3 linked regions of the Prochlorococcus marinus str. GP2 genome follow. The protein of the gene in region 2 binds, or shares a complex with, the protein of the main gene of each other region. Links are inferred from orthologs where the notes say so. Each region holds a gene or a part of one and is shown on either strand. Other genes may lie near its edges. The genes, in order: nuoH, EU91_RS06210 and EU91_RS06795.

What was found.
Region 1: the proteins of EU91_RS06210 (region 2) and nuoH are in contact, whole or in part, in a cryo-EM structure (PDB 6KHJ), measured with the Thermosynechococcus vestitus proteins. The link is inferred for Prochlorococcus marinus str. GP2 from one-to-one orthologs. Residues at the interface, in WP_126986108.1 of Thermosynechococcus vestitus: Gly6, Tyr7, Glu8, Tyr9, Phe10, Gly12, Phe13, Leu14, Ile16, Cys17, Ser18, Pro21, Ala24, Leu25, Ala27, Ser28, Leu31, Arg32, Pro33, Ser35, Arg40, Leu41, Thr42, Thr43, Tyr44, Glu45, Ile51, Gly53, Ala54, Trp55; in WP_126985484.1 of Thermosynechococcus vestitus: Gln8, Lys26, Trp29, Leu30, Pro33, Met34, Met37, Leu38, Leu83, Ile84, Phe85, Lys86, Glu87, Asp88, Val89, Leu90, Pro91, Ala92, Thr100, Ala104, Val107, Ile108, Phe111, Leu112, Tyr114, Ile115, Ile125, Ser126, Leu128, Phe133.
Region 3: the proteins of EU91_RS06210 (region 2) and EU91_RS06795 are in contact, whole or in part, in a cryo-EM structure (PDB 6ZJN), measured with the Thermus thermophilus proteins. The link is inferred for Prochlorococcus marinus str. GP2 from one-to-one orthologs. Residues at the interface, in WP_096411116.1 of Thermus thermophilus: Glu45, Ser46, Asn48, Pro50, Ala51, Gly52, Glu53; in WP_223903221.1 of Thermus thermophilus: Met26, Thr27, Asn29, Gly31, Pro32, His34.

The regions. Positions count from the first base shown.
Region 1 is NZ_JNAH01000003.1:141,150-146,190, forward strand. What follows is about bases 210-3,069. They hold nuoH (NADH-quinone oxidoreductase subunit NuoH), read right to left. Parts: upstream 2,269-3,069; coding sequence 1,150-2,268; downstream 210-1,149. Other genes in these bases: EU91_RS06865 (NADH-quinone oxidoreductase subunit J), read right to left, coding at 210-441; ndhI (NAD(P)H-quinone oxidoreductase subunit I), read right to left, coding at 455-1,081; EU91_RS06850 (citrate synthase), read right to left, coding at 2,344-3,069. Also shown: more of EU91_RS06865, read right to left, coding at 1-209; more of EU91_RS06850, read right to left, coding at 3,070-3,489; EU91_RS06845 (hypothetical protein), read right to left, coding at 3,616-5,041. UniProt on the Escherichia coli protein: NDH-1 shuttles electrons from NADH, via FMN and iron-sulfur (Fe-S) centers, to quinones in the respiratory chain. The immediate electron acceptor for the enzyme in this species is believed to be ubiquinone.
Region 2 is NZ_JNAH01000003.1:265,646-270,669, reverse strand. Bases 945-3,787 are described here. They hold EU91_RS06210 (NAD(P)H-quinone oxidoreductase subunit 3), read left to right. Parts: upstream 945-2,106; coding sequence 2,107-2,469; downstream 2,470-3,787. Other genes in these bases: EU91_RS06225 (gluconeogenesis factor YvcK family protein), read right to left, coding at 3,735-3,787; EU91_RS06220 (NAD(P)H-quinone oxidoreductase subunit J), read left to right, coding at 3,208-3,738; EU91_RS06215 (NADH dehydrogenase subunit K), read left to right, coding at 2,474-3,208; EU91_RS06205 (rubredoxin), read right to left, coding at 1,602-2,030; EU91_RS06200 (photosynthesis system II assembly factor Ycf48), read right to left, coding at 945-1,592. In the rest of the region: EU91_RS08990 (photosystem II reaction center protein L), read right to left, coding at 1-30; psbF (cytochrome b559 subunit beta), read right to left, coding at 42-188; psbE (cytochrome b559 subunit alpha), read right to left, coding at 191-439; more of EU91_RS06200, read right to left, coding at 576-944; more of EU91_RS06225, read right to left, coding at 3,788-5,024. UniProt on the Escherichia coli protein: NDH-1 shuttles electrons from NADH, via FMN and iron-sulfur (Fe-S) centers, to quinones in the respiratory chain. The immediate electron acceptor for the enzyme in this species is believed to be ubiquinone.
Region 3 is NZ_JNAH01000003.1:152,398-157,431, reverse strand. Bases 2,182-5,034 are described here. They hold EU91_RS06795 (NAD(P)H-quinone oxidoreductase subunit H), read right to left. Parts: upstream 4,276-5,034; coding sequence 3,088-4,275; downstream 2,182-3,087. Other genes in these bases: rsmH (16S rRNA (cytosine(1402)-N(4))-methyltransferase RsmH), read left to right, coding at 4,314-5,034; EU91_RS06790 (acyl-CoA thioesterase), read right to left, coding at 2,626-3,078; EU91_RS06785 (AMP-binding protein), read left to right, coding at 2,182-2,622. Outside these bases: menA (2-carboxy-1,4-naphthoquinone phytyltransferase), read left to right, coding at 1-461; EU91_RS06780 (o-succinylbenzoate synthase), read left to right, coding at 458-1,423; more of EU91_RS06785, read left to right, coding at 1,420-2,181.

The sequences.
Region 1 (5,041 bases), 130 kb from region 2 along the record:
GAGTAAATAATCACTGAATAGATGTTCACCAATTCTGATAGTTGATTCTTCTCTAATAGAGTTTTGAGGACTTGAGAGGCTCCATATATTAGTCAAGTCAACTCTTATTAAGAGACTTAGTAGGGTTAAACATATCGATGTTGATATTATTCTTCTCGATTTAATGTCATTGATAGGCTTTAAATCTTCTTTTTTATTGACGAGCATAATAGCAAAAATAATTAATACATTCACTGCACCCACATACACTAAAACTTGTGCCGCAGCAACAAAACTTGCATTTAAAAGAAGATATAATCCTGCCACACTCATAAAAACTCCCCCCAGAAGAAAAGCTGAATAAACAATACTTTCTAGCAATACAACCCCAAGGGCTCCAATAATGACAACTAAAGATAGAACTATAAAAGAAATAAATTGTGTTGTTATTGCGATGGACATAAATTAATAGAAATTAATTAGTTGGACTAGAAACTTTATCTTTATTTTCATTTGATTCAGGCTTCATCCAATCATAGACTTCTTCAGGTAATTTACCAACTCTAGTATCTGAAGCTGGGATTTCATGAGGGTCCATAACACCTTTAGGAAGATAGGCAAGTTCTCTTAGAGGTTTAACTGAGGGATCTGTTGTGACGTTTGTAGGTAGTCTACCAAGTGCTACATTATCGAAATTTAGATTGTGTCTGTCAAAAGTAGCTAATTCATATTCTTCGGTCATTGATAGACAATTAGTTGGACAATATTCAACACAATTTCCACAAAATATACAAACTCCGAAATCTATTGAATAATTTCGAAGTTCCTTTTTTTTGGTTTCTTTATTCATTACCCAATCAACTACTGGGAGATTAATGGGACATACTCTCACACAAACTTCGCAGGCAATACATTTATCGAATTCATAATGTATTCTTCCTCTATATCTTTCAGAGGGTATTAATTTTTCATATGGATATTGGACAGTAACAGGTCTTCTTCGAAGATGGTCAAAAGTTACTGTTATACCATTGTATAAGTATTTCCCAGCATTAAATGCTTCTTTGATATAGCTATTTATTTGTTGAAGGAAATTTTTCATTTTGAAGAATTTACTTAGTTATTTTATTTTAGTGGATTAATTTTTAATTTAAGTATTTTTACTTAAATTTAACCACCAAAGAATTGCGGAAAAGCAAGTTTTAATCCTGCAGTTATCAAAAGATTAGCAAGAGAAATTGGAAGAAGAAACTTCCATCCAAGATCTAATAGTTGATCTATTCTTACTCTAGGAGTTGTCCAACGCAATAATATTGCAATGAAAACTAAAAGATATGCTTTTAATACAGTCATTACAATTCCTATTGATGCAGTGAAAACTTGTATGAAGGGTGAATTAATTGGCAAATTTAGAAACTTAGCTATTAATTCAACTGGAATAGGAAAACCCCATCCTCCTAAATAAAGTATTGATACCAATAAAGCTGAAAGGATTAAATTAATGTAACTACCAAGGTAGAACAATGCGAATTTCATTCCTGCATATTCAGTTTGATATCCTGCAACTAATTCTTCTTCCGCTTCGGGTAAGTCAAATGGAAGTCTCTCACATTCTGCAAGAGCACAGATCCAAAAGACTATAAAACCTACTGGTTGTCTCCATATATTCCAACTTAGGATTCCAGCCCCACTTTGTTGGTTGACAATGTCAACAGTACTTAGAGAATTAGTCATTAATACGATAGCCAGTACAGATAAAGCCAAAGGGATTTCATAACTTATTGATTGAGCTGCTGCTCTTAAACCTCCTAACAATGAATATTTATTATTGGATGCATACCCGCTCATGAGAAGTCCAATTGGCTGGATACTGCTTAAAGCGATCCATAGGAAAATTCCAATTCCAACGTTACTTATCAAAAGGTTTTGTCCAAAAGGGACAATTAACCATGACAGAATCACAGGGACAAGAACTAAAATAGGTCCTGCAGTGAAGAGAATTCCATCCGCTTTAGCAGGAATAATATCTTCTTTGACAAGTAACTTAAGACCATCTGCAATTGGTTGGAGAACACCAAGCGCTCCTGCATATTCGGGGCCTATTCTTTGTTGAGCAGCAGCAGATATTTTTCTTTCAAGCCAAACTGTTACTAAAACGCCAACAACTGCCGCTACCAAAACCAAAAGCATAGGGAGAGGGAGCCAAATTATGTGAGCGATTTCGCTGGAAAGGCCAAAACCCTTTAAGAATTCATTAAAACTATATTCGAGATCTAATCCGTATTCCAAAATTTTTATGTTATTTACTTAATAGATTAACTCTTCACAAACAATATGTGTGTTTTTTATGAAAAGCTGCAAATATTATTCTCTACTTTCTAGGCTGATCCAATCTCTTGGTGCTGAACCTGTATAGATTTGGGATGGTCTGAAAATTCTATTTGCTCCAAGTTGCTCTCTCCAATGAGCTAACCAACCAGCCACTCTAGATATGGCAAAAATTGGAGTAAATAAATCACGAGGAATACCAAGTTTTCTATAAACAAGACCAGAATAAAAATCCACGTTAGGGAATATACCCTTAGGTCCAAGTCTTGGTATTGCTTCTGCCTCAAGTGATTTAGCAACTTCATACATTTCATCTGCTCCAAATCTAATAAAAAGCTCTTCTGCCAGTTTTTGAAGAATTATTGCTCTTGGATCTTTAACTTTATATTCTCTGTGGCCGAACCCCATTATCTTACTTTTATTTTTAATTGCATTATCTAAAAAAGACCCAGCATTTTCTGGAGTTTTAATCTCTTCTAACATTGCAATTACATCTTCATTTGCTCCTCCATGCAGCGGGCCAGCAAGGGTTCCTACTGCAGAGGCAATGACAGCATATGGGTCTGTAAGAGTACTTGCTGTAACTCTAGCGCTAAATGTACTTGCGTTTAAACTATGTTCGGCATGTAGAATTAAACACCTATCAAAAACTTTTGCAGCTATAGGATCTTGTTCTTTTTCAGTCAGCATGTAAAGAAAATTTGATGAGTAAGTTAAATCATCTCTAGGTTGAATTGGGTCTTGTCCTTTTCTAATTAGTTGAAACGCAGCAATCATTGTGGGTATCTTTGCTATTAGTCTTATAACTGCGTTGTAGATGTAATTAGGATCATCTATTGCTCTACGTGAATAGAAGAGTCCCAAAGAAGCTGCACTAGATTGAAGAGCATCCATAGGATGACCGGTTGCGGGGAAACATTTCATCATATCTCTGACTCTAAAACTTAACCTTCTATGCATCTGAACTTCTTGTTCGAAATCTCTTAGTTGAATAGCTGTGGGCAATTCACCCCAAATCAATAGGTAAGCAGTTTCTAAGAAACTGCTTTTTTGGGATAGTTCCTCAATTGAATAGCCTCTGTACAATAATTTCCCTTTGTTGCCGTCAATATCACAGATTGATGAATTAGTAACTGGAACACCCTCTAATCCTGGTTTTAAAATTAGTTTGTTGCTATCCAATTGCTTAATTCAATTTCAAATACTTATAGATTAAAGATAGTCAAATAATTTTTAATTAACCACAAGATATTAACTTCACAAAAAATTAAAATGATTGTGTTTGAAGCTTGTTTTAATAAATTTAATTTAAAGAATTTTTAATATTGTTTCTTTATAAAGAATTGGATTTTTTTCAGGAATAGATTGACTTATGATTTCTAGCGATTCTTCATTTGATATTTTTAGGATATTTCTAATGAGAAAATTAAGATCCTGGAAATTAGTAAAATATTCAATTTTATTAGAATTACCATTTTTGATATTAACTTTTGAATAAAGAAAAGCAGATTTATCTTTATTACTTTTTAGGTTAAAAAATTTTTTTGATATTTTATCTAGTTTTTTACCATCAATTAAATGATTACTTATGATTTGTAAATCTTCCGATTCTATTGAATAGATATTTTCATAAGTTAATTGTTTTATAACATCGTCTTTTTCTTCAAGAATATCTTTGGAATATATCGAATAAATATCTTTATTTTGTTTCAAAGTATATTTGTTGAAATCCTTTAGTTTTTTCAAAGCACTTAAATCAAATTGATCTTCATTATTTTTTTCAAATGTAATAATCCAATCTTTATTTGCATTGATAATTAAAATGTTTTGATTATCATTTTGATTAAACTCTTCAAAAAAATTGAGTTCAAAATCATTTATTAAAGGTTTTAGATATTTGTCAAAATTTTTTATATCACTAAAAATTGAAATTTCAGGATTATCTTCATTAGTATTCTCTTGATTTTTTAACTGATCGTAAGTAAGAATATCAATATTTTTTTTATTATTTAGTAAATAAGATTTTAAAATTAAATGTTTATTTTTAAAGTCAAATGTTGTAGCTATGATATCCTTATTTTGATTAGTAAAATTTTCTTTATCAAAAAATATACTTCCCAAAAATTTCTTTGTGAACAATACATTTTTTTCGTTTTTTAATCCAAAAAGTTCTCCCTCATATTGAAATTTTTTTTCTTTAAAATTAATGCTGGAGTTAATACTATTTTTGATTAATTTTTTATCTGATGAGGCAATTATATAATTATCCTCGGTTCGGTATATAAAGTTAAGGAAATTTATTTTGTTTTCTCTATTAATTAAAATTATTTCATCATTCTGATCAATTTTATTAGGCAAATTCAATAAATCTTCTATTGTTTTTTCTGGCTTAATTTTAAAAACTATCAAAATATCATCCTTAAGCTTTTTATTATTTTCAAAAGTTGAGATTATAAGTTCGTTATCATAGATATCTTCTATTTTATTGTTTCCTAGATCTATACCTAAGTAATCTAATATAGATTCTTCTATTAAAAAAAAGTTGTCTTGAGTTTTATCTTTTAAATTATTATTGACAATATTAAAACTATCTAAATTTGAAATAAATAATAATTTATTGTTTTCAGGTATATATTTTAAGATATTTAGTTGTTCAATATTTGTACTTTGCTCCTTATTTTTATTAGCAGGAACTTTTTTAAAACCAAAAAAAAGTAATAAAGATAATAATAGT
Region 2 (5,024 bases):
AACTTTGTTAGGATTTTCGTTTACTTGCATGATAGTTAAATTTATCGGGCTACGAATTGCATAGCAGCAATAGAACCTAGAAAGAAGACTGATGGGATAGCTAGAGCGTGAACTGCTAGCCAACGAACAGTAAAAATAGGATAAACGCGGACTTCCGCAGCCTGCATTGGAGCTTGAGAATTAGTCATTGTTATTTTGTTCTTAAATCTAGTTGAGATTTAGCTTCATATCTTTGTGTTACGACAGGTGCTTTAGATTCAGATGATTGGAAATAACTATCTGGACGAGGAGTTCCGAAAGCATCGTAGGCTAAGCCTGTATATACAAATAAGAAGCCTGCTATAAAGATAGCTGGTAATGTTACTGCGTGAATAATCCAGTATCTAATACTGGTGATTATTTCAAAGAATGGGCGTTCACCCGTTGAACCTGCGGCCATAATCACAAATGTTTACCCTATGATCTTACAGTGTAAAATCATAAGTTCGCGAAGAAATTAACAGGTTGGTTACAGACAGTTGCTAAATCTTTCAAAAATTAATTTTTTTTTTACTATTAACTCGAGTTATTTGAAATTAGCTACTCCATTTAAGGATATAACCTCGCTCGCCAAGAACAAATCCTTTTTGATTGTCCAAAGCCTCCTTATCAATAAAAACTATTTTAATAAAGTTTGTTGGTAATTCAGAAGCAATAGGATCTTTATTCCAAGTTTTACCTTGATCTTTACTTACTATTAAAGTCCCATTACCCCCGCCAGCCCATATATCACCATTTGGATCCCATCCCATGTCTAGATAATTGTATCCATTAAGAATTGGTATAATTGGCTTTGACCAATTTTCTAGATCATTTGTATCTTCATTAAATCTAATTTCTGCTCCTCTAGAAAGCATCCATAAACTTCCTTCTGGATTAAAACCTATACTTTGAACTCTTTTACTACTGGCTCTTTGATGAGCTATCCATGCATCGCTATCATTTTCCAAAGTAGAAAAGAAATTACCTAGACTACTTACACTGACATAATCTCCTTTATTAGTTCTTCTTAAATCTCTTACACCTCCAGAACCAGATGCATCTACAACTTTTGCATTCCATGATTCACCACTATCTGATGTTTCATAAATAGCACCTGCAGTGGTAGCCAATTCTGCAACACCAGCATCAACAGTTGTTATTAGGAATGGTTGGCCTGGTAATTTGTTACCTAAAGATAAACGTGTCCAATTCTTTCCTGCGTCAAGTGTATGCATAACTAATGAGGGTTGACCTATTAACCATCCCTCTTCCCCTTTAAAATCTATATCTAGAAGACGAAAGTTCTCTTCACTTGGTAAATCTAAATTTCTTTTTTCCCAAGTTTCTCCTCCATCATTAGATTCCTTAATAAGTCTATTAGAACCAACTAAAAAACCATGATTATCATCTATAAAATCAACATCTAAAGCATTAGCCTGATCCTCAAACTGAATTGTTTTCCAAGGGCTGCTTTCACTCATCTTGACACCTGTAGATGAACAACTGCTTAAAACAAAACAGAGAACTACAGATAAAAGAAGATTAGGAATACTGGTTAAAAAATTTTTCATTTAATTATATTAATGCAAAGAGTACAAAGAAAGGAACATAGCAGCAGCAAACGCCAACCCTCCAAAAATCAATATATTTTTTTGTCCTGGAGGTAAACTATTAAATCCAAATCCATAAACTAAATTCTCTTCAAAACCACTAGGTTTAGATTTAGGACCTATATCCTTATAAAAATTTTTACCGGCTCGACAAACAGGGCAGGCAAAAGTATTCCCATCCAACTCTGAAAAAGGCGTATTTTTAGCTATGTTTAGTTTCTTATTTCCTTCAGACGGATCATAAATGTATCCACAGCTTCTACATTCAAATCTATTATGTTCTAGATTAGGAAAAGATTGTTCAACATTTATTCTTGAGGAGTTTTCAGAAAGTTTTTCTTTCTCAAAGTCCTCAACTATTTTGTTTTCCTCAGAGGCTGGTTGAATGTTTTCACTCACGGTTTATTATTGTTCTTTAAGAACTTTAAAAGATTTTGCTTAATTAAGCGACTTTTATTCAAAATTAATTTTTAAGATGTTTTTACTAACTGGTTATGAATATTTTTTAGGTTTCCTCCTGATTGCCGCAGCTGTACCAGTCTTGGCTCTAGTTACTAATCTTATCGTTGCCCCAAAAGGCAGAAGTGGGGAAAGAAAACTCACATATGAATCTGGAATGGAGCCTATAGGAGGAGCATGGATTCAATTTAATATTCGCTATTACATGTTTGCCTTGGTTTTCGTTATATTTGATGTTGAGACAGTATTCCTTTATCCTTGGGCTGTTGCCTTCAATAGATTAGGCTTATTAGCTTTTATTGAGGCTTTAATTTTCATTGCAATTCTTGTTATTGCTCTGGCATACGCATGGAGAAAAGGTGCTTTAGAATGGAGTTAAAAAATTGAATCCACAATTATCGCCAAAAGCAATAAGAGAAATCCGAGAAGGAACTTGCAATCCTCTTGGTGCACCCCAAGTTACTACAGATTTAAGCGAAAATATTATATTGACAAGCTTAGACGATCTTCATAATTGGGCTAGATTAAGCAGCCTATGGCCCCTCTTATATGGAACAGCTTGTTGTTTTATAGAATTTGCTGCCTTAATCGGATCTAGATTTGATTTTGATAGATTCGGATTAGTACCAAGGAGCTCGCCAAGGCAAGCCGATTTACTAATAGTTGCAGGAACAGTAACAATGAAAATGGCTCCAGCCCTAGTAAGACTTTATGAACAAATGCCTGAACCAAAATATGTGATTGCCATGGGTGCCTGTACAATCACAGGGGGAATGTTCAGTGCAGATTCTACTACTGCTGTAAGAGGAGTTGATAAATTGATTCCAGTTGATTTATACCTTCCAGGATGTCCACCAAGACCAGAAGCAATTTTTGATGCTGTAATTAAATTGAGAAAAAAAGTTGGGAATGAATCAATTTTAGAGCGCACAAAAACAGAGCAAACTCATAGATACATAACATATGATCATGAAATGAATCTTGTTTTCTCAGAAAATACAGGTGAATATCTAAACAAAACTTCAGCTAACGTAATATCCCCCTCCAAGAAAGAAAAAATAACTGAATTACCTCAAAATACCAAAAAAAATGAAGTTATTTATTCTGAAGAAGATTAATGGAAAAAGACGGTATAGCCACACCCTCAGATAGTGCAATAGAAAAAGAAGGGTTTATAAGCCAGTCTTTGTCTAAAGATGGAATTCCAAATCAATCTTTACCTGATGATCACATAGGAATTGAAAACATTTCTGTTGAACCTAAAAAATTATATGAAGCAGTATCAGCCTTGAGAAATTACGGTTTCAACTATCTCCAATGTCAAGGAGGATATGACGAGGGACCAGGCAAAAATCTTGTAAGTTTTTACCATTTTATAACTGTCGATGATTTACAAAAAATCGAAAAAATTAAAGAAGTCAGATTAAAAGTTTTCTTAAAAAGAGATTCTGATTTATCAATACCTAGTTTGTATAAAATTTTCAAAGGAAGTGATTGGCAAGAAAGAGAAACTTTTGATATGTATGGAATAAATTTTATTGATCATCCCAATCCCAAAAGACTATTAATGCCTGAAGATTGGAGAGGATGGCCATTAAGAAAAGATTATATTCAGCCAGATTTCTATGAACTTCAAGATGCTTATTAGTTTAATTTTTTTAATTTGCGGTAAATAAACATAACTGCTCTTGCTAGTCTCCTTGGGTCATGTCTAAGAGTTGGAGTTATTCTTTTTGAATACAATGGTGCTTGCAAAACATAGTAACCTTCCGATAATAATTTTTCTTTATTACATTGGACAGGCTCTGCCCCTCTACTCTCGTAATAGTCTACTAATGGAGACTTTTCAAATGCAATCTGAGATAAGATTGAGTTAAAAATTCGAGTATTAACTCCAAAATTTGATAATTGTTTTTCTATCGCTTTGATATGTTGATAGACATCAAGTCCATCTGTTTCTCCAGGTTGAGTCATCAAATTACTTATGTAAATTTTAGGAGCATTACTCTGCAACAAGGCATCTACTATCTCTGGTACTAAAAGATTAGGCAATAAAGAAGTGTATAGACTACCTGGGCCAAGAACAATTAAATCAGCTTCTTTTATAGATTCAATAGCACTTGGAAGAGCTGAAGGATTTTCTGGTAGGTAACCAATCCTCGAAATAATTTTTTTAGATTTACTGATCTTGGTTTCACCAAAAATTTTTTCACCATCTTCTAATTCGGCCCATAACATCACATCAATATTTGTTGCAGGTAAAACTTGACCTTGGACCGCCAAAACCTTACTAGAGGCTTGAACTGCTTTTTCTAAACTGCCTGTAATTGTTGTTAAAGCAGACAAGAAGAGATTTCCAAAACTATGACCTTCCAGCCCACTTCCCCCTGAAAATCTGTACTGAAATAATCTAGTTAAAGTAGGTTCTTCGTTTGATAAGGCTGCCAAACAATTTCTAATATCTCCTGGAGGTTGTACACCTAATTGTTTTCTGAGAATTCCACTACTTCCACCATCATCGGATACAGTTACGATTGCTGTAATATTACTACTGTAATTTTTTAAGCCTTTCAATAAAGTAGATAAGCCTGTACCGCCCCCAATTGCAACAATATTTGGGCCTCTGTTTAATTTACTTTTAACTCTTAATGCATCAACTAAAAATGTATCTTTTTCTGGAACAAGCGCTTTTTGAATAGAATTAATACTTCTATTTTGTCCAATCCCTATTAATAATATTCCAATAACAAAAATTAATGGTCCTATGAATGAAACAGGAAAAATATTAGTTAAACCGGTGATTACAGAAAAAAAGATTTCAATAAGCCAATAGAGCGGTCTTAAATTTGTCCAAATTGCCAAGCCTAATAATGTTGTCAAAAAACCTAAAGCAGATGTAAACATCCATCTTTTTATTACCAATCCTGGCAAAAG
Region 3 (5,034 bases), 110 kb from region 2 along the record:
TTGCCTACTCTGCAGTCTTAATTGCGTTAAATCCTTCTAATATTTACTTCGAAGTTATTCCCTGGAAAGTTTCTTTATTGCTTGGTTCAGGACCTTCGTTAGCAACAACTCTTGTATTATTTTGTTCACATTTTCATCAAATTTCTGAAGATAAAAAGCATGGGAAAAATTCACCTTTGGTTCGACTAGGAGCAAAAAAAGGTTCTCAATTTGTGCCTTGGATAATTTTTACAATATATATTTTTCAACTTTTAACTATAGTTACTGGATTTATTCCAGTGTTTTGTATCCTTTATTTGATTAGTTCTCCTCAAGCAATAAGACTTATAAATTTATTAAAATATTCTTATAACAAACCTTCTGCAATAAAAAATTCTAAATTCATCGCAATAAAATTTCAAACTCTTAATGGAGTTGGCTTAATTACAGGATTAATATTTAATTACTTGGTTAATAAATGAACTTAATTTTTAAAAAAAAATCTTATAGATTTAAGTTATCCACAAAAGTAGAAAATTCTAAAACCACTTATGTTACAAAACTGGGTTGGATAATTAAATTAACAAGTAATGAAAAAAAAATTGGATTTGGAGAAGTTTCACCACTTCTAGAAGAAGACTTAAAAAAATGTGCAAAACAACTAAATATGATCCCTGAGTATGTAGAACTATTTAATTTATCTGAGCACATAAATATTTTTCACCCATGCATTCAATCTGCAATAAATTCTGCATTAGCTGAGATAAATGGAAAAATAATTTTTAAAGAAAACTACGCCTTTGATGAAATTGATAAAACAGCCATACTGTTGAATTCTGAAAATGTAATTTCAGAGCTAAATGAAATTAAAAAAAGACAATCTAATATCGGAAAATCATTAACCATAAAATGGAAAGTAGCATTAAAAGAAAACCATGAGGAAGAAAAAAATTTAGAAGAAATTTTAAGCCGAATAGGAAATAATATTAAGTTAAGAATAGATGCTAATGGTTCTTGGGGTAGAAAGATAGCTAAAAGATGGGTTGATATTTTGAAAGATAACAAAAATATAGATTGGTTAGAGCAACCTCTCTGTGTTGATGATATTGAAGGAATGAAAGAACTCAACAAAAAAATCCCTATAGCCTTAGACGAATCACTTTTAAAATTTCCAACTTTGATTGATGAGTGGAAGGGTTGGCAAATTCGAAGGCCTTCTCAAGAAAATAATCCAGTTAAACTATTAAGAGAATTAGAAAATAAAAAAGCTTTAATATCTATAAGTACTTCATTTGAAACTGGAATAGGGAAGAGATGGCTTTATCATTTATCGTCTCTACAATTACAAGGACCAACTCCAAAAGTTCCTGGTTTAGCAATGAATAAATTCCCTAATTCGTTTCTATTTTTAAATGAAGCAAAAAAGATATGGGATCAACTATGAAAAATAAAATTCATACTATTGAAGTTGAAAATAATGAAACTCAATCTGTAGAGAAAATTGTTGAAAAAATTAGAGAGAATAAAATTATTTATGTAAAAAACAAATTTTATGAAGATGAAGATGTATTAGATTCAATTACTGAAAATGGGCCAGCAATTATCTTAAACAGTAGTGGTAGTTCTGGAAATCCAAGAAAATGTTTTCACCATCTAGATAATCTTAAATTATCTGCCTTTACATCAGGACAATGGCTAATAGAACAAGGATTTGAATTGCAAAACTGCTTAATTTTAAATACTTTACCCCTGAACCATATAAGTGGCTTAATGCCAATTTTTAGAAGTCAAACTTGGGGATGTGATTGTATTAATATTTCTCCAAATTTAATAAAAAAAACTCGAGAACTTTTAATTTTTACAAAAAAATCTAAAAAAAATAAAAAACATCTGATTACATCATTAGTACCGACCCAATTACAAAGACTTTTAGCTCAAAAAGATGGTATTAGTTGGCTTAAAATTTTTGATCTAATTTGGGTAGGTGGAGCTTCTATTTCAGGCGAAACTGCAGAACAATGTATAGAAGAAAAAATAAAATTAGCACCTTGTTACGGATCAACTGAAACAGCAGCAATGGTTACGAGTTTAAAACCAAAAGAATTCTTAATGGGTTTTAAAAATGTTGGAGAAATACTACCTGATACGCAAATAAGAATTAACACACAAGGGTTAATCGAGATTAAATCAGCCAGAATTGGAAACGAAATAATAGACTCTTCAAAAACTAAAAATTTCAAAAATAAAAATGGGTGGTGGCAAACCGGTGATTTAGGTGAAATTAATCAAATCAATAATTCTTTATATTTAAACTTTCTTGGAAGAAGTGATAAAGCTTTTAATTCAGGAGGAGAAATCGTTTTTCCAAAAGTAATTGAAACTCGATTAAATGATTTCATTATCAAAGAAAATATCCCAATTAATAAATTCAATATTTCAAAAGTATCAGACAAATTATGGGGAAATAAAATTAAAATAATTGTTGAATTTAGAGAACTTACAAACCATAAAAAGATTGAAAATTCTTTAAATTTATTAAAAAATTTTTCTCAAAATTGGCCTAAACATGAAAAACCTGAAAAGTGGATTGTTAAAAATAAAAATGCCAGTAAAGAAAAAATAAACTATAAATTTAAAAAATAATAATTAGCACTCTTTTAAATTTGCACTTACATTTGAAGCCTCTATCCATCTTACTAACTGATCGGGAAGTTCTATTTTATTTCTTGAATCAATATCTAAAGAACAATGTATTATTTTTCCTTCTGCTACTTTATTTTCATTTTTTATAAAAAAGCTATTTACTTGGAACAAATGTGTATTAATTTTATGAGGGGAAATTTTTATTTTTAAGAAATCTCCAATTTTTATAGGCGCAAGAAAGTTAGCTTCGCAATTTACTATGGGAAAAATAATTTGAGATTTACGTATAGAAAAATCCGGAAAAATATCTTGATAAGGAATCCCATAAATTTCAATACTCTCTTCCCAGGCTTCGTGAGACCATTTTAATAAGTTATGAAAATGAATTACACCTGCAGAATCACAATCACCAAATCTTACTTTCTTCTGCAATATTAACCAATCAGCGGGTTTCATTTAAAGAACTTATCTATCAACAGATCCCATAATGACATCTATTGAGCCAAGGATTGCCATAATATCGGCGATTTTGGCACCTTTTAGTATATGTGGCAATATTTGTAGATTATTTAAATCAGCCGCTCTAATTTTAAATCTCCATGGGGTAACTTCATTATTTCCTTGAATAAATACACCTATTTCTCCTTTACCTGACTCTAATCTTGTATACAATTCTCCATTAGGTATTTTAAAAGTTGGAGCAACCTTCTTAGCTACATATTGATAGTCAATACCAAATATTTCACTCTTCTTATCCTCAGTAGCCATTCTTTTAGCTTCCAAATTTTCTGTTGGACCACCTGGAATCATTTTGCAAGCTTGACGAATAATACTAAGTGATTGTCTCATCTCTTCAACTCTGACTCGATATCTCGCATAACAATCTCCTTCTTTTTCTGAAGCAATCTGCCAATCAAAATCGTCATAACATTCATAACTATCAACTTTCCTTAAATCCCAAGAAACTCCAGAAGCTCTTAGCATTGGGCCAGACAAAGACCAATTAATTGCCTGATCTCTTTGGATTGTTCCAAGACCTTCAATTCTTTTTCTAAAAATAGGATTATTTGTAATTAATTTTTCGTATTCATCTATCTTTGGACCGAACCAATCGCAAAAGTCTATACATTTTTCTAACCATCCGTATGGAAGATCACATGCGACACCACCTATCCTAAAGAAATTATTATTTATTAGTCTTTGTCCTGTAGCAGCTTCCCAAAGATCATAAATCATTTCTCTTTCTCTAAAAATATAGAAAAATGGAGTTTGAGCTCCAACATCTGCCAAAAAGGGGCCAAGCCATAAAAGATGATTAGCAATACGATTAAGTTCCAGCATTAAAACTCTGATGTAACTAGCTCTTCTAGGAACTGGAATATTAGCTAATCTTTCAGGAGCATTTACTACAATAGCTTCATAAAACATTCCTGCTGCATAATCCATTCTGCTTACATAAGGGACATACATTACATTTGTCCTATTTTCAGCTATCTTTTCCATTCCTCTATGTAAATATCCAATTACAGGCTCACAATCAATGACATTCTCACCATCAAGCGTTACAACTAACCTTAAAACCCCATGCATTGAGGGGTGGTGAGGGCCAAAATTGACCACCATTGGTTCTGTTCTAGTCTCTAGCTGAGCCATTCAAAATTTAACTTCTAAACAAATCTTAGTCGAAAGTTATGCAAACTGACCTATCTGATTCATCTTTTTTCAATCATAAATCAGTTATGACAGATGAGATTATGGCCTCATTAGAGCATTTCCCATTAATACATAACAACCAACTCAAGGGAATAGACGCAACTTTAGGCGGAGGAGGGCACTCTTATCATTTATTGAAAAAATATTCGGATTTAAATATAATTGGAATTGATCAAGATCCATTCGCGAGAATATCAGCATCCAAAAAACTTGATGAATTTAAAAATAGAATTGATATAAAGGCTTCTAATTTTGCTGATTTTATACCAAAAGAAAAAGTTTCTTTTGTAATTGCAGATCTTGGCATAAATAGTAACCAAATTGATGACCCTAAAAGAGGATTTAGTTTCCAAAAAGACGGTCCACTTGATATGCGCATGAATCCTCTTCTTGAGGATGATGCAGAGAAATTAATTGAGGCTTTAAATGAAAAGGATCTAGCTAACTTAATTTATAAATATGGAGATGAGAGATTATCAAGAAAGATTGCTAGGAAAATAAAAATGGATTTGAAGGAAAATGGGAAATATTCTGGGACCAAAGAGTTAGCTTATTCTATTGCAGGCTGCTTCCCACCAAAACAAAGATATAAAAAAATTCACCCCGCAACAAAAACATTTCAAGCACTAAGAATTGCTGTTAATAAAGAGATTGAAGTATTAGAAAGATTTTTAGAAGTTGTTCCTGAATGGCTTTTAC